One region of the Paenibacillus sp. BR2-3 genome, then DNA from elsewhere that is predicted to be linked to it. Evidence: riboswitches for the same ligand, from Rfam matches in the RefSeq annotation. Region 1 holds a riboswitch; each other region holds the start of a gene.
What was found. Region 1 has a riboswitch for cyclic di-AMP ahead of PaeBR_RS20970 (C40 family peptidase). Riboswitches for the same ligand answer to the same signal wherever they lie in the genome.

Region 1 (4,304 bases):
ATTTTCAGATGTCAGCATTTTCAATATATTGAAGAACGGGGAAGTCATTCTCCATTCAGGTGTGCATGATTCATCAGACCGATCCTTTATTCGGGCTTCGGACCTCTATAAGATTTTTTCCGGTGAGAAGGTAAGCTTATTATATGAAGATCCTGCCGGAATTCGTTATTTTGTATCGGGGCAGCCTATACTTGACGGGGGAGAAATAACTTCAGCTCTTTATGTCATGTCCTCTACTGAACAAATGGAGCAATCGTTAGCAGGTGTACGAAATCTATTAATGCTCTCCGGGATGGGTGCATTTTTGCTGGCCTTGGGGATTACGTGGATTATCGCTCAAATTCTATCCCGCCCTCTACTGCAATTGCAAAGTGCGACCCGTAAAATTGCCCATGGTGAACTGGAGACCAGGCTGGAAATCAAAAGCAAGGACGAAATTGGCACTTTAGCTGAAGCCATTAATAATTTAGCGATTGATTTGCAGCGTTACCGGGATACCCGTCAAGAATTTTTCGCGAATATATCTCATGAACTCCGCACACCCATCACTTACCTGGAGGGTTATTCCAAGGTAGTTAAGGATCAGTTATATGAGACCGAAGAAGAGAAGGATCGTTACCTGGACATTATCTATCAGGAAGCAGTGCGGCTTCAGCATTTGGTCGATGATTTATTTGATCTGGCTAAAATGGAAGAGGGGAGAATTTCTCTTGTACCCGATTGGATCGATTTGTCTGAACTGGTTGAGCAGGCGGTCATGAAGGTTGAATTGAAAGCAAAGGAGAAAAGCCTAAAGCTGAATTTCCATCCATCCGGAACAGCTTCATTGGTTCAGGCAGACGGGAAACGAGTGGAACAGATTGTATTAAATCTGCTGGAGAATGCTATTCGATATACCGAGCGCGGAGGCATTGATGTATATTTAAGGTTTGAATCTGTTTCAGTAACCTTGATTGTAGAAGATACCGGGATTGGTATTCCTGCAGATGAACTTCCGTTTATTTTTGAACGGTTTTATAGAGTAGAAAAGTCCCGTTCCCGTCAATATGGAGGTACTGGACTGGGATTGTCTATTGTGAAGAAGCTGGTGGAGTTACATAATGGATATATACAAGTCTCCAGTACAATAGGGGCAGGTACCCGATTTGAAATCCACTTTGTCCTGCAGCCGGAAACAGGGGAGGAAAGCACATGAAAAAAATTGAATGGCTAATTGCTATTCTCTTTATGGGAATGGGGTTAATGTGCATGACCATATCGGCAATCTCTTTCCGAAGCGATTCCCTTCTTTATTTTGGCGGGTATGTCAAAACATTTTTATTGTGTACCGCACTACTTGTCTTATTTATATTTTTGCTGGTGAAATGGTTTCATTTAGGGAAAAAACGTTAATAAAAAAAGACTTCGGAGTTGATTTCCAGGTCCTAAAGGGAAAGGGATGACCTTGCAAATATTGGCGATACAATCTGATTATCTTGCGCAATGGTTAAGTGCATGGGGAACCTGGGCAATCATAATTAGCATTATCTTGAATATTCTCATTAGCGTGATAGGGATAATTCCCTCAGTTGCTTTAACCACCGTAAATATTGTGGTCTTTGGTCTGGTTCCCGGTTTTATGATCTCTTGGGCCGGTGAGGTATCAGGGGCAATGGTTTCCTATATTCTCTACCGGATTGGTGCACTAAAGCTTAATGATAGAATCCGTTATAGTAAAAAAATAGAGTGGATGGCCAGGATTAAATCGATGAGTCCTAAACGCCAATTTATTGCGGTGCTTTTGGCCCGGTTAACACCGTTTATTCCATCGTCCTTGGTTACCCTGATTAGTGTGCTATCGGAAGTAAGTTTCTCAAATTATATGCTGGCTTCGGTAATAGGCAAGCTTCCCTCTTTATCGATCGAGGCCCTAATTGGATATGGATATGTATCTATAATCGATGGAAGGCTTAAATTAATGATTTCACTTTTGTTTCTTCTGTTACTATTAATCCTTATATATTCGCGACAGAAGGACATTAAATAAGTTGCCTATTAACAGTTGACAGGTTCAACTTACTATATTACATTATTAATAGTTACAAAATATTAACCAACTGCCGAATTTCGATTTGAAAACGGGGGAACCACTTCGGGTGAATTATTCTTGTAAGCAAGAGAATATAGGGAACCTTTAACCGAACCCTCAGCTAACTCCGTAGGCATTGAAGGGAGAACAAGTTTCTGAAGAAAGTCATTATATCTCTACTGGGAGCCGCTGTTTTATTTACGTCTACAGCACCCAGTACATTCGCAAGTGAGGTCAAGCTTGATAGTGTAGTAAACCAAGTAATAGGAACACCTTACCTTTACGGAGGAACTACCACGTCAGGGTTCGATTGCTCAGGATTTATCTTGTATGTACTGAAAAAGTTTAATGTAGACGACCTTCCGCGTACTTCCCAATCCCAAGCCAAGGTCGGAACGCCGGTCGCCAAAGAAAATCTGCGTCCAGGTGATTTGGTGTTTTTTAATACCTTCGGTAAAGGGATTTCTCATGCAGGAATCTACATAGGTGATGATCAATTTGCGCACTCTTCCAGCAAGGGTGTAAGAGTAAGTAGTTTGTCGGAGTCTTATTACCAAGATCGTTATGTTACGGCTCGTCGTGTGGTGGATCAGAAGAGTTATCTTCAAATGGAAAAATAGAGAAATAAAAAAGGACAAGCTCGTGATTACTCACGAACTTGTCCTTTTTTAGTGCATTCGGTTCTGCTTTAATTACTTATTGACTGATGAAACAAAAAAATGGTACGGCAGTAGTCGCAAGGTTCCGGTATGGGAATGATGTAAATACGTTTACATCTTTATTATTTTAACGCATTATTATAAGAAAAACTGAAAAATTAAAATAACGAAGAAGGTGGGCAACCTGTCGAAGCTCCAGGTGTTAATTGTCGATGACGAATGGAATATGAGGAACTTGCTGCGGATTTATTTAATGAAAGAAGGATTTATGGTTAAGGAAGCCGCGACGGGCCGCGAGGCATTATCCATGATCAAAAAGAATGCCTTTGATATTATCCTGCTTGATGTGATGATGCCTGATATGGATGGCTGGCAAGTATGCAAGGTGGTCAGAGAGACAGATTCGGTCCCCATTCTGATGCTCACTGCACGTTCTGAAACAAAGGATAAAGTTCATGGGCTCGGGATGGGTGCGGATGATTATTTGACCAAGCCTTTTGACACGGAAGAGCTGCTCGCGAGAATATACTCTTTACTTCGGAGATCAACGATTAATCAGATCTCTGAGCCTCAGGTATGGGTGATGGAATTTCCGCAGCTAACCATACTCCCGGATGCCCGGGAGGTTCGTGTTCAAGAGGTTGGGGTCGAATTAACCCAAAAGGAGTTCGATCTACTTGCTGCATTAGCCCAGAGCAGGCAGCGTGTCTTTAGCAGGGAGGAGCTGGTGGAAAGGCTGTGGGGGTATGATTACGAGGGCGAGACTCGGGTTGTAGACACCCATATCAAAAATATGCGTGAAAAATTGCAAAAGGCGGGCATGAGTTATAATCCGATTCAAACTGTGTGGGGAGTAGGCTATAAATTTCATGTTCCGGGAGATAAAGAATGAGAAATAACCGGATCGGCTTTAAGCTTGGCCTTGTGATCATCACTGTATTTCTGATCGTTTTATTATTCCTCGGCTTTGCAATTGACAGAATGTTTACTAATTTTTACTCAGCAGAAATGCAGAGAGAAAACGAGGAGATTACCTCCCACTTCGCGGTTATGGCCAATGCCGATGATACTACATCCGAGCAAACCATGAAGACATTTGCCGAGTTTTCGGGTGTCAGTATTTTTAATATTTTAAAAAATGGGGAAGTCATCCTGCATTCAGGAATACATGATTCAGCGGACCGATCCTTTATTAGGGCTTCCGACATCGATAAGATTTTCTCCGGGGAGAAGATAAATCTACAGTATGAGGATACTGCGGGACATCGTTATATGGTGTCGGGCCAACCGATATCCAGCGGAGGAGTAATTAACTCGGCTTTATACGTCATGTCCTCTACGGAACAAATGGAACAATCGCTATCAGGCGTGCGGAACTTATTGCTCCTCTCGGGGATGGGTGCATTTTTACTGGCCCTGGGCATAACCTGGATTATCGCTCAAATTCTATCCCGTCCGCTATTGCAAATGCAAAGTGCGACCCGTAAAATTGCCCAGGGTGAGCTGGAAACCCGATTGGAAATCAGAAGTAAGGATGAAATAGGCACTTTAGCGGAGGCAATCAATGATTTAGCGGT
Region 2 (4,304 bases), 1.5 Mb from region 1:
AGGTGCTGTCGTTTGTTCCGGTTCGGCTGTTGCTTCGGCGGTAGGCTGCCCTGTGGCTTCTGCTCCAGTATTTGCTGAGTTTCCGGTGTTGTTATTTCCGCAAGCGGATAAGAACACCATCATCACCATTAATCCTATTAGTGCAAATCTCATGCTTCCCCATCTCTTTTTGTTCAACGAAAACATTTTTACCCCTCCTGTATGTACTTGCTGTGAAGGTCGAAGGAAGTATGATCCCCGCCTTGTCTCTTTAAATGATATTGATTCTCATTATCTATGTCAACATAAAAATAAAAAACAGCGGAAATTCCTAATTTTCAGGAACATCCGCTGCTAATATTTAAGCAATTATTTGTGCAAGTGATAAGGAACCGTTGCAACAACGATATCCTTTTGATTCATTAAATAAGTGCGAATTAATATGCTGGTCTGATTATGCAGAATTGCCTGCCACCAATGCTTCGTAATAAACTGGGGAATCAGAATTGTAATATGATCCGTGGCAGCAGTCTTCCATTCAACTGTATCAATGAATTTAACCAATGGCCGCATAATACTGCGGTACCTCGAACGCAGCACAATCAGACGAACGCCGGGATTCCATTCTTCCCATTTGTGCTCCATTTTCTGAATTTCCTCTTCATCAAAACCGACATAGACGGCAACTACATTGTCAGTAAGTGATTTCGCGTAGCTTAAAGAATGGAGAACGGCACGCGTCACACCGGACACCGGAACGACAACCGTACTGCCTTTGATCACCGGCTTCTCAATATCCATCTGGATACGAAGCTGATCCGCAGTGTTCATATAATGTTGATAAATACGGAAGAATACGAACATTACAAGCGGCAGGAAAATGAACGCCATCCATACACTGGAGAACTTGGTGATAACAAAAATCAGGGTAATGGTCAGGGTGGTCAGCATCCCCACTGTATTTACAGCAAACTTGCTTTGCCAGCCTTTCGGTCTCAATCGGTACCAGCGGACCATCATCCCAAGCTGTGACAGCGTGAATGGAATAAATACGCCGACTGCGTAGAGCGGAATCAGACCCTCTGTATTCCCGTGAAAAGCAGCTACAAGCAATGCCGACATCACGCCGAGAAAAATAATCCCGTTAGAAAATCCTAGGCGGTCGCCGCGGACCATAAATGCATGCGGCATATATTTGTCTTTGGCCAGCATGCAAGCGAGCAGCGGGAATGCAGAGTAGGCCGTATTCGCAGCCAGGAACAAGATGACCGCCGTAATCCCTTGAATGAAGTAATACAGACCTCCGCGCCCAAAAGTAGATTCAGCAATCTGAGAGATGACCGTTGCTTTTTCATCAGGCATAATCCCGTACCAGTAAGCGAGGAGCGTAATTCCGGTAAACATACTCCCGAGGATCACCCCCATTAATACCAGGGTCTTTGCGGCATTTCTCTCCGCTGGAGCTTTGAAATTGGGAATGGCGTTTGACACAGCTTCTACACCTGTCAGTGCCGAGCAACCGGAACTAAACGCCTTAAGTAAAAGAAACAAACTGACGTTAGATACTACAGCGCCGAATTCAGGGATATTGGCATGCACACCGCCCGTAGCATATTTGATAACTCCGGCGATGATGAGGACAAAGATGGATACGACAAACAGATATACCGGTATCGCAATGAATGAGGCCGACTCTGTAACACCGCGAAGATTAAGTATAGTTAAAATAATAATTACTGTGATTGCAATCAGCACTGTATAATTATGAAGACTTGGAAAAGCAGACGTTATCGCATCCGTTCCAGCCGAAGCACTAACTGCTACGGTCAGGATGTAATCCACCAGCAAGGAACCACCAGCCAGCAAACCTGTGGGAATACCCAGATTCTTCTTTGCTACGATATAAGCTCCTCCACCTTGCGGATAAGCATAGATCGTCTGGCGATAAGATAAAATAAGAATGGCCAGCAAACCCAATACAGCGATTGCAATCGGCAAAGAGTACCAAATGGCCGTGAAGCCGGCAGCCACCAGCACGATCAGAATTTGTTCCGTTCCGTAGGCCACAGACGAAAGCGCGTCTGAAGACAGAACCGCGAGTGCTTTCACCTTGGATAACTTTTCATGATCGAGTTCGTTCGACTTCATGGGACGTCCGATCAAAAGTCTTTTTACTTTGCTAACCATTATTAGAACAGTTCCTCTCTTTGGTGAGTTGAAACGGAAATTCCGCGCGCCGTTTTCAATAGTGGATTTTCAAAAATGCAGGCACAAAAATAAGCATACGGACATGATCCGCATGCTTATGGCATGGTCATTATCCCACTTTTGCTTACGAGGTTAGCTGGCGGATTCGGACTGTGGAAGCCCTACGGACCCGGTATGATCCCGGTGCCGATTCACCCCTTTTGACCCTTAGGGTCAAGTTTGGTTCCCCCGTTTTTCCTACGGAAAATTCAGCGCATATTCAACTTCTCACAAGGTCTAATATTAGTCTACATAGCGATTACAGTAAAGCGTTGAAAAAAATGAAAAAAGAATGAAAAAAAGACCAATTCCCGCAAATTGATGATCGGGCAGGTTCCTTTCTTTCATTCTCTTCAATTATCCCTTTGCCCCGTGTTTTTATAACGTTTTGCCTGAATTTCGTAACAGTTTCAGAACAAATTATGAATGCCCGTCATGTTCAAGTTCTTCCTCATTCTTTTCCTCCCCGCGGTCACGTCCGGTCCACAGCAAAATGGATATCAGAGTAAACGCGGTCAGTGCCAGCAGCGGGATGGTAATAAAGCCAAAATAATTCAGGTAATCCTTGTTGCAGGGAACGCCAATCGTACAGGGCAGCACCTTACTTAGAGCAGGGATCTTCTGTTCCGCATAGTGATACACGGAGATACTCCCGCCAATCAGGCTGAGCGGCAGCACATAAGGGATAATGCTTTTGTCATTTCGATATGTGGCGATTCCTAGCAGAATCAACTGCGGATACATAAAAATGCGCTGGAACCAGCACAGCTTGCAAGGCTCGTACTTGAGCACCTCACTTAAATACAGGCTTCCGGCAACGGCGATCACTGAAACAATCCATGCCAGATACAGACAGTGGCGGCGGCAAAAGGATGAGAACCTGCTCATTGGCTTTCTGCTGCTTTGGCAGCTGTATCTATTTCTTGGGAGATCGCTTCAAAATTAAAAGGTTCATTGATCTTCAATCCGTTAACAAACACAGTAGGCGTTTGTGAAACGTTATTATCATTAGCCAGAGTATTGTCGCGCTTCAATTCATCCGCATACGTCTGATTTTGGATATCCTTGCGCAAGAGGTCATAATCTATGGACAGTTTCTCCTGCTCTGCCAAGTTTACGAGAAAATCCTCCGTTGCCCACTCTTCCTCTTCATTTCCTTGGTTGGCATAGAGTGCGTCATAGAACTTCCAAAATTCATCATTATTCTGGTGGTACACAGATAAAGCCGCAAGCGAAGCCGTCTCGGAATCCGGACCAATAAAGGTCATATTCACGAAATAAAAAGCTGCTATGCCCTGATCAACATAGTTCTGAACGATTTGCGGCTTGATCACTCCAGTGAACTGCGCGCATGCAGGACATTTGAAATCCCCGAATTCTACAATTTTGACCGGAGCGTCCTCTTTACCTAACCTTGGGAAATCGCTGTAAGTAAATTCTACTTTTCTGTTGGAGCTGCCGCTTGACCCGCTGTCTTTAGAAGCTAAAATAAATAATGCCGCAAAAACAATAACTACTAAAGCTACAGTAACAATAAGAAGCACCCTGCTCTTTTTCTTCTGTCGTTCCTGCTCTGCTCGTCGCTTCTCCTGTTTACTCATTGTCGGAAACGCTGTGCTGTTTTTTTTAGTTTTGCTCAAGGGGCGTTCCTTTCTGTCCGGTAGCGACTGGGCATAGTAAATGTAGTGTAATAATTAAAAATTATATAATTAAAGAACTCTCCTTGGCAAAAGGATTACTTGAGTCTTCCAATGCTTACCTTATTCTCCGCTTTATTGATCGGGGCCGGATGTGCCGACTTTGGGGCCTGTAAAGGGATCCGGAACGCAAACTCTGCCCCGCCTCCCTTTGCCGCTGCCGCCCATATCTCGCCATTCATCAGATCAACCAGCTTCTTGCAGATCGACAGCCCCAGCCCCATGCCGGAAAATTTACGGTTATGGGCAGCGTCGAGCTGGGTAAACGGCTGGAACAATAAACCGAGCTTGTCTGGATCCACTCCTATCCCGGTATCACTCACCTTAAACTGCAGACTTATGGTTTCTCCTTCAGTACAGCAGGATTCAAGGATTAGACTC
Region 3 (4,304 bases), 750 kb from region 1:
ATGCAGCGGGAAACATGAATCTTACTGCTTGCCTTTAGTAGGGGAGGAAATTGAAGTGTTATTTAATGAACAAGAGCTGCAGGAACAGGTAGTCAAGCTGGAAGGCTGGAAGCTGGATAAAGACACACTGGTGCGTAAGTACATGTTCAACGAGTTCATGAAGGGAATTGCATTTGTGGACGAAGTTGCTGCCATCTCGGAGGCTTTTGATCATCATCCTCATATTGTGATTGACTATAAAGCTGTAACGCTGCGGCTCATAACCCGTGAAGAGGGTGGCATCACTGCTCTTGATGTCCGGGAAGCCCATGAATTTAACGAAGCCTTCGAGAAGGCCCGTTAATTACAGCAGCCTCTTAAGTTTGCTGCAATATTAAATACGCCTGTTCGGCAGGGAAGTATCCTCCGTACAGGCGTATTTGATTTGAAAATCTACTTCTTCTCGGATAGCCACATCGCAACGTTCGCAATCTCTTCCGGTGCCAGCTTATCCTTGAAGGAAGGCATTTGGCCCCGGCCTTTGGTTACAATGCTGAAGATTCCCTCGGCATCATTCCCGCTGCCTTCATTCTGCAGGCTCGGTCCGATTCCGCCCTGTAGCTGATCGCCATGGCAGGTGATACAGTTAGCCTTCACTGTCGCCTCTGCCTTTGCTGTGTCCAACTGAACTACGGGCAAGGTCGGATTGTTCTGCTCCGCAACCTGTTCTTTGCCCGGAAGAGTGAACATCAGTATTACAGCAAAGGCGCAGGCGGCAAAAAACAAACCGCTCATGATCCATTTTTGCATCCCCATTCGTCCCTTCTATGTAAGCTACTCCCTACATTATAACGGAAGGTGAAGCGATATCATAGCACTTGTGGCAAAAAAATGAACGAATATATTGCCATAACTTCAAAAAAACGAAATGGAGGTATTATTTATCATAGACCATGCAATAAAAAGGTTTCTCGCCGGTTGGGGTTCGACGCTCATACGTATCCGTAATGGTAAAGCCGCATTTGCGGTAGGTTCGAATAGCCCTCTGGTTCCAGGTGAGTACCTCCAGGTCTATCTCGCGTTCAGGATACCGTTCAAGTGCGACCTTAACGATAGCATCCACAAACAATTTTCCCAATCCTTGCCCGCATAAATCGGGACTCATGCCGATGCCTAGCCTAACAACACCTTCCATAGGGAAAAGCTGGGCAAAGCCGCACAGGATCTCCTGGTCATTTACAACGGATACGTATTGCTGACTGCGCAGTTCCGGGTCGCCGAACTCAATGCCAAGAGCCTGCATTTGCTCCCAGGGCTGCCATCCGTAAATATGATAAGGGGGTTCATAATTCCACTGGCATATGTCTTCAGCGTGTTTAATTTCCATCGGAACCACATGGAAGGTTACTGGGGAACTGATCATAAGGTCAGAGACCTCCTTTCGGGGGAAGTAATCTATACCTAATTATATACAAAAAGAGCCATAATCGACTCAAAAACTTTAGGTTAAGTGTTTTGCAGACCGTGAGAAGGGTAAGAATAAGTAAACACAAAAAAATAAGCCCCCTCCAGGATTTCGGCAAAAATCATGGAAGAGAGCCTATTTGAAATTACTTACTGCACATCGTCATTGTCTTGGGAATCCGTAGCAACAGTCTGATAAGCAGTTTTGCTCATGATTCGTTTAGCGCCAACGTAGCGGTTGACGTAGTAGCTTTCGCTCAGCGTGCTGATGGTTACACCACGTGAGGATGAAGCATGTGCAAATTTACCGTCGCCGACATAAATGCCGACATGGGAAACGCCTTTTCCGTTTGTGTTGAAGAATACGAGATCTCCGGCTCTCAGTTCACTTTGTGAAACTGCAGTGCCCATTTGGTATTGGGAACCGGATTGATGCGGCAAATCAATCCCGATCTTGTCGAACACGTACAGGGTAAATCCTGAGCAATCAAAGCCGCTAGTCGAGACACCGCCGGCAACATACTTGGATCCGATAGTTTTATCGATGACTTGGTCCATCTTGGATTCAGCGAAAGCGCTTCCCGCTCCGATTGCGGTAAAAATAATAGAAAAACTGAGTGCTGCGGCTGCTAACTTCTTTTTCAAAAGTGTGAACCCCTTCCAAATGCCTACGAGGTTAGCTTAAGGGTTCGGTTGAAGGTCCCCTATGACCCCTCTTGATATAGGAGGTCAATTCACCCAAAGTGGTTCCCCCGTTTTCCTTGTTTGATTAAGGAAACTCGGCACATATTGTTATTCGGATTATCTTAGCAAGAAATACATGACAAAACGTTCGTAAAAGACAGACAATAATTACAAAAATGTTACTATAAACTTACTGCGACCATTGTAACAAACGGAGCTGAAATTGGCAATCAGCTATAACATATCTAATGTGAAAATATTGGGTATTTAAGGGCCTGGAACCGCTTGAAATCCTGAAATAGAGCTAAAAAGTAAGTTTATTGAAATATTTTTCATTATTTATCCAAAAGGTGTTTCAGCGCAGACCAAAAGGTGTATAAGGTAGAATAAGGGAATAAAAAGGAAAAACCCGGAAATGATTACGGCAATAATCAGGCTCCGGGCAATATCGAGTTTTAGGAGTAAGTTGTGAGGGGAGAATCAATCATAGGCAACAGCTTTGTACGCTGTTGTGCTCATTACTCTTTTAGCGCCAATGTAGCTATTGGCCCAGTAGGACTGGCTCAGCGAACTGATGTTTACACCACGCGAGGAAGAAGATTGTGCAAATTTTCCGTTGCCAACATAAATGCCGACATGAGATATACCGCTGCCAAATGTGTTAAAGAACAAGAGGTCACCGGAACGCAAATTACTGCGCGATACGGAGGTTCCTGCTTTGTATTGGGCTTGGGAGGTACGTGGCAAAGTTAGGCCCATTTTGGTGAACACGTATTTAGTAAACCCGGAACAGTCAAAGCCAGCGGTGCTCGTGCCCCCGAATTTGTACGAAGTTCCCAATGTTTTTGCAATAACGGTGTCCATTTTGGAGTTAGCGAAAGCGCTCCCGCTTCCCAAAGTGAATGCCATCACAAGCCCTAACGCGGCTACCGTGCACTTTTTCTTGAAGGTGTGACTTTTCAAAAGATGTAATTCCTCCTAATGCCTGCGAGGTTAGCTTAAGGGTTCGGTGGAAGGCCCCCTATGATCCCTCTCTTACGAGATCAATTCACCCAAAATATGGTTCCCCCGCTTCCCGGTGCCTGGAATTTGGCGTGTTGTGCACCGAACAAGCGACATAACAACAGTTACAGAAAGTTCAATTCGCATTCAAAAATTACGAAATTATTTAAAAGATTACAAACTTGTTACTATCATCACAGGCATCATTGTATCAAAGCCTTTTCCGTTTTGCAAATATTATTAGGATTTGTAACGAAAAAAGAGTCTCAGTTCCTAGTTTCGGGAACGGGGACTCTTTAGCTATGACTAATGACCTGCTTTATTTCAAGGAGGCTTTGCTGTGCCAAAGGTGGTATTGGGCTGCCACGCCCCACATTTTGAAGAATGTAGAAGGGAGTGGTGAAACCTGCCTCACAAGGAGAGCGGGTAGTCCGGGGCTTAGAAGACCGGTCAATCCGCACACCAGAAGTACGATAAAACCACCTGCCCCAAGCATAACCGAAACCGCTGCAGCTGGAAGGAAATACCGCAGGCAGATCAGAAGCGAGGAGAACATTCCGGTACCCCTGGTATAACCAAACTGCATATATAACAGGCATAAACGGATGATGAAGATGTAAACAAGCCATGCAAGGAGATAAGGACTGATCTGCCATAGCAGCGTATAATTCAGATAAGAGGACAGGAGCAGCTTGTATATTACAGGAGCAATCCAATAGAGGGGCACCAGTGCCAGCAGCCATTCAACCAGACTGAAGATCAAGACCGGCAGCCCATATTGCCTCATCCCCGGAAAAAAGAAGAGGCCTCGTTCTCCAATGCTTTCCTTATGCAGCTCATGAATCAGTCCAGCCCGGATGAAAGGCGACAGCACAAGCCTTAAAACGCTCATGGCCAGCAGCATCCACAGCCAGCGCTGTACATTAGAATCCCCCGTCAGGCTGAACTGACCCTCGATATAGTACAGCAGTCTGCCCATTCCGCTCCCGCCGGCCTGTTCATTGGGATACCGCAGCAGAATCGGTATGATTGCATCCCGCACGAATCCATACATAAAATAGCCCCAAAGCAGCCGGTATATGAATAGCAGCACCAGAATATAAATCTGCTCTTTCATGCTCTGTAAGCCGCGGGTTATCGAAATTCTCAAGATCATTCACCTCACCAGGACAGAG
Region 4 (4,304 bases), 680 kb from region 1:
TGTTGTGAAGGAATCGGGCATGCATGCCATCGAGGATTATTTGATGTCCAGATATCAGATGTATTGGCAGGTCTATTTCCATCCCGTTACACGCAGCTCAGAAATTATTTTGCGCCAGATCTTCCGGAGAGCCACAGAGCTTTTCCAGGAAAAATATGAATTCCAATTCATGGTTGATCCTTTGAATGATTTGTTTCGTGGAGATGTGACGGTTGAGCAATATTTACAGCTGGATGAGGCGCTTGTGCAGACGGCTTTTATGCAATGGACGCTTGAAAAGGATGAAATATTAAGTGACTTGTGCAGCCGATTTATTCATCGTAAACTGTATAAATATGTTGAAATGGAAAGTCTTGATCTGGAGACGATTGACGAAATACGCCTAAGCTTTGCAGGGGTGGGGCTTCATCCGGGTTATGATTTGGAGGTTGATTTTCCGACGGACCTTCCGTATGACGTATTCCGCCCGGGAGAGGGCTTTGACAGTAAACAGATTTTGCTGCTTGACCGTCAGGACCGGCTGCGTGAAATATCGGAAGTATCGGATATCGTCCGCTCGATCAGCGGGATTCACCGTGGAAGATATCATCTTTATTTTCCGCAGGACAAGCTGGAGAAAGTTCTCCCGCAGCTGCCTTCATCGATCGCAGAGTTATTCGGAAAATAACACAAAATTTATAAGAATTGTTCATAGAAAAACAAGGCAGGAAGGGGAACAAAATATGTTACTTTTTGACACTCATACTCACCTGGATGCCCCGGAATTTGACGAAGACCGTGAGGAGATCATAGCACGAGCAGTAGAAGCCGGAGTAAGCAAGATGATCAACATCGGATTTAACCGGGAGACGATTCCAACCACGATGAAGCTGGCCGAATCATATGATTATATTTATGCAGCTGTAGGCTGGCATCCGGTAGATGCCATTAACATGACAGAAAGCGATCTGGATTGGATTGCTTCGCTGTGCAGCCATGAGAAAGTGGTAGCCATTGGAGAAATTGGCCTCGACTATCACTGGGATACTTCACCAAAGGATGTACAACAGCGCGTGTTCCGCCAGCAGATCGGAATGGCCCGTGAACTTGGAATGCCTATTGCTATCCATAATCGTGATGCGCATGAGGATGTAGTCCGGATTTTGCGTGAAGAGAAAGCAAATGAAATCGGAGGCGTTATGCATTCTTTCTCGGGCAGCTGGGAAACTGCCAAAATGTGTTTGGATTTGGGCTTCCATCTGTCCTTCGGCGGACCCATAACCTTCAAGAATGCCAGAGTCCCGAAAGAGGTGCTTGCCCAGACCCCAATGGATCGTCTGCTGATCGAAACAGACTCTCCTTATTTAACCCCTCACCCTTTCCGGGGCAAGCGGAATGAGAGTGCACATGTGAAGCTTGTAGCAGAGGCCGCGGCGGAAATTAAAGGGATAACTTGGGAGAAAATGGCTGAAATTACGTATGCGAACGCACTGGAACGATTTGGGATTGTCTGAAAACGGGAGCAAAGTAGACGAAAAATAGAGTATAGGCGATATATTAAACTTTTTTAATGTAAAAACGGTCGATTATTACAATAATTTAATCATTTTTTTACGTAAACGTGCTTGAAATGGACTTTACAACATGCATCAAAACACGATATCATCTTTTCAGTGCAGTGAGCTGTTGATATTTGTAAACAGCCATTGATTCATGAATCGTCTCGCTGAGTCTCCGTATGGAGAACGGGGGAACCAATATTGTCCTGCCGCAGAGTATCACCGTACATAGAGTACATAAGAGAAGTGCCGCAGACTTTATTCGATTTCTTCACGTGGTCTTTGGGGTGAATTTAAGGGCAACCGCCATGAGCGGGTGACCTGAGATAGGGCGTCTCTCTTTCGCCCGAACCCGACAGCTAACCCCGTAAGCGCAAGTAAGAGAGGAAACCTCGTGCATAAACATTCTCGCGTATTCTGACATCCTGAGAAGCCACGAAAGAGTCCTCATCGAACTCTTTTTTAGGCTTCTTTTGTTTTGAATAAAGTGAATGTTTCCGACATACTGTTATATAACGGGTGTGGGAGAAGCTATGCCGGGCAGGCGATCCATGAGCAGGAGACGCAAAAGGAATTATAGGCGTGTCCTGTGACAATCTCAAATAGTTCTCGTCAGAACAGATTCAGTCAGCTTGTTATGCAAGTAGACGACGGGGCTATGTAAGGAGGATGGAGAGAATGGGCGTATTCCAACCAGAAGTATCCCATGATTCACAATCATCCAGCAGGTCTTACGCATTACGGTGGGAACAAGTGAATTTGCGCGTACTTTCACTTGCAGGCGTGATTTCAATCGCTATCGCGCTATTAATTCTGCTGTACGTACATGGTCAGAGCAGCAAACAAATTGTTTTAGTAATAGACGGGCAAGTCCAGGCGCTGGAAACCCGCGAATCGCTTCTAAGTGATGTGCTGGCGAAGGAACAAATTCCGCTGCAGCCGCAAGATGAATTATCTCTAGGTCTTAGTGATGAACTGCAGGACGGCGACCGTATCGTCATTAACCGTGCTAAGCAGTTTAGTCTTACTGCGGACGGAGAAACCAAGACACTGTATACCACCGAAAGCACCATTGGTCAGGCCATGAACAAGATAGGCATTGACCTAAAGGGCGATGATAAGATTTTCCCTTCGTTAGACACCACAGTAGCCGCTAATATGGAGATCAAGATTATCCGCATCAACAAGCAAACCGTAGAGCGGACGGAAAGTTTGCCTTTCCGGATCATCAAGACATCGGACCCCACCCTTACTAAGGGTACAGTAAAAATAACGCAGGCCGGCACGCCAGGTGTAATGATCCATCGTATCGAGAAGGTCTACCAAGACGGAAAACTTGCCTCTATGCGTTTAGTTGGCAAGGAAGTACAGACTGTAACCAAAGATAAAATTATTGCCGTGGGTACCAAACCGATTCCTAAGCCCGTTGTTGCTGTACAAATTTCCAAGAAATCCTCCAAATCAGTCCAAACGAATGCAAATAGCAATAACGTCGCAAGCAAAGCAGGCGTAGACTTCAACTATAAAAAAATAATTAAAAATGTTTCGATGACCGCTTATTCTTCGGAAGAGCCAGGCATTGGTACCCGTACCGCCTCCGGAACGCGCGTAACGGAAGGCCGGACAATTGCTGTTGACCCGGATGTTATTCCTATGGGATGGTGGGTATATATCGAGGGATTGGGCTTCCGCCGCGCTGAAGATACCGGTGGTGCCATCAATGGCAACAAAATCGACGTCTATTATGATTCCCTAAGCAATGCCCGTAATTTTGGCCGCAAATCGCGTACCGTGTATGTGATTGGACCCGTGAAGCCGGAATTAAACTAATTGGATTTTTTGCAAATTAACGTTCAATAAGCTATAGTGATGAGAGCAGAATAGGAACGTCAAGATTATCGCAGAGCTATCGCTCATCACTTATACATTCTTTAGCCAAAAAGAAGAGGGGCGAATCCTCTTCTTTTTGCGTTGTACTGAGCTATGCTGAAGGGAAGAATACTTATGATTAAGGAAATGATAGTCGTTGAAGGGAAAAGCGATACAGCCGCTGTCAAACGGGCAGTAGAGGCGGATACCATTGAGACGGGCGGCTCAGCAGTGAATAAAAGCGTGATATCTCAAATTGCGCTGGCTATGGAACGGCGGGGCGTCATTATTCTGACGGACCCGGATCATGCGGGAGAGCGGATACGAAAAATCGTCTCTGCTAAAGTACCGGGCTGCAAGCATGCTTTTATTCCCGAAAAGGATGCTACCCGCAAAGGAGATATCGGTGTAGAGAACGCTTCGCCGGAGGCGATCCGCCACGCGCTGGCACATGTCCACACCGCTTTTGAAGGATCTCAGCCTATTATAGGGATTGATGATCTTATGGCCGCAGGAATGCTGGTTCACGCCGAGGCTGCCGAAAGAAGAATGGCTTTGGGAAATTTGCTTGGAATCGGATATTGCAACGGCAAACAGCTGTATAAACGGCTGGCGATGTTTGGCATTACGCGGGAGGAATTTGCCCAGGCTCTCGACCAAATAGAACAAGGAGGCCTCACTTCATGAACGGCAGAGAGGACATATCATCCCCGAAAAGAACGAAGGAAATCATCCAGCGCTACAATTTTTCATTCAAAAAGAGTCTGGGTCAAAATTTCTTGATTGATCAAAATATTCTGGACAAAATAGTAGACGCCGCAGGATTGGACAGCCGTGCAGGAGCACTGGAAATTGGCCCGGGAATTGGAGCTCTGACCGAGCGTCTGGCCCAGACTG

Region 2: another riboswitch for cyclic di-AMP. It lies ahead of PaeBR_RS13465 (APC family permease); the one in region 1 lies ahead of PaeBR_RS20970 (C40 family peptidase).
Region 3: another riboswitch for cyclic di-AMP. It lies ahead of PaeBR_RS00485 (C40 family peptidase); the one in region 1 lies ahead of PaeBR_RS20970 (C40 family peptidase).
Region 4: another riboswitch for cyclic di-AMP. It lies ahead of PaeBR_RS00140 (ubiquitin-like domain-containing protein); the one in region 1 lies ahead of PaeBR_RS20970 (C40 family peptidase).

Annotation. Positions count from the first base shown of each region.
Region 1 covers NZ_CP126311.1:4,353,624-4,357,927, reverse strand. The annotation lists gene PaeBR_RS20985 (sensor histidine kinase) at 1-1,195, shown strand, start outside; gene PaeBR_RS20980 (hypothetical protein) at 1,192-1,392, shown strand; gene PaeBR_RS20975 (TVP38/TMEM64 family protein) at 1,439-2,026, shown strand; cyclic di-AMP (ydaO/yuaA leader) riboswitch at 2,088-2,219, shown strand; gene PaeBR_RS20970 (C40 family peptidase) at 2,224-2,688, shown strand; gene PaeBR_RS20965 (response regulator transcription factor) at 2,912-3,619, shown strand; gene PaeBR_RS20960 (sensor histidine kinase) at 3,616-4,304, shown strand, end outside.
Region 2 covers NZ_CP126311.1:2,809,948-2,814,251, reverse strand. The annotation lists gene PaeBR_RS13470 (iron-hydroxamate ABC transporter substrate-binding protein) at 1-186, opposite strand, end outside; gene PaeBR_RS13465 (APC family permease) at 349-2,166, opposite strand; cyclic di-AMP (ydaO/yuaA leader) riboswitch at 2,294-2,451, opposite strand; gene PaeBR_RS13460 (disulfide oxidoreductase) at 2,647-3,114, opposite strand; gene PaeBR_RS13455 (DsbA family protein) at 3,111-3,827, opposite strand; gene PaeBR_RS13450 (ATP-binding protein) at 3,962-4,304, opposite strand, start outside.
Region 3 covers NZ_CP126311.1:98,273-102,576, forward strand. The annotation lists gene PaeBR_RS00470 (4a-hydroxytetrahydrobiopterin dehydratase) at 56-343, shown strand; gene PaeBR_RS00475 (c-type cytochrome) at 433-789, opposite strand; gene PaeBR_RS00480 (GNAT family N-acetyltransferase) at 917-1,402, opposite strand; gene PaeBR_RS00485 (C40 family peptidase) at 1,594-2,088, opposite strand; cyclic di-AMP (ydaO/yuaA leader) riboswitch at 2,094-2,238, opposite strand; gene PaeBR_RS00490 (C40 family peptidase) at 2,608-3,036, opposite strand; cyclic di-AMP (ydaO/yuaA leader) riboswitch at 3,095-3,232, opposite strand; gene PaeBR_RS00495 (hypothetical protein) at 3,449-4,279, opposite strand; gene PaeBR_RS00500 (M1 family metallopeptidase) at 4,291-4,304, opposite strand, start outside.
Region 4 covers NZ_CP126311.1:27,775-32,078, forward strand. The annotation lists gene PaeBR_RS00130 (HD domain-containing protein) at 1-667, shown strand, start outside; gene PaeBR_RS00135 (TatD family hydrolase) at 723-1,493, shown strand; cyclic di-AMP (ydaO/yuaA leader) riboswitch at 1,694-1,927, shown strand; gene PaeBR_RS00140 (ubiquitin-like domain-containing protein) at 2,217-3,368, shown strand; gene rnmV (ribonuclease M5) at 3,543-4,094, shown strand; gene rsmA (16S rRNA (adenine(1518)-N(6)/adenine(1519)-N(6))-dimethyltransferase RsmA) at 4,091-4,304, shown strand, end outside.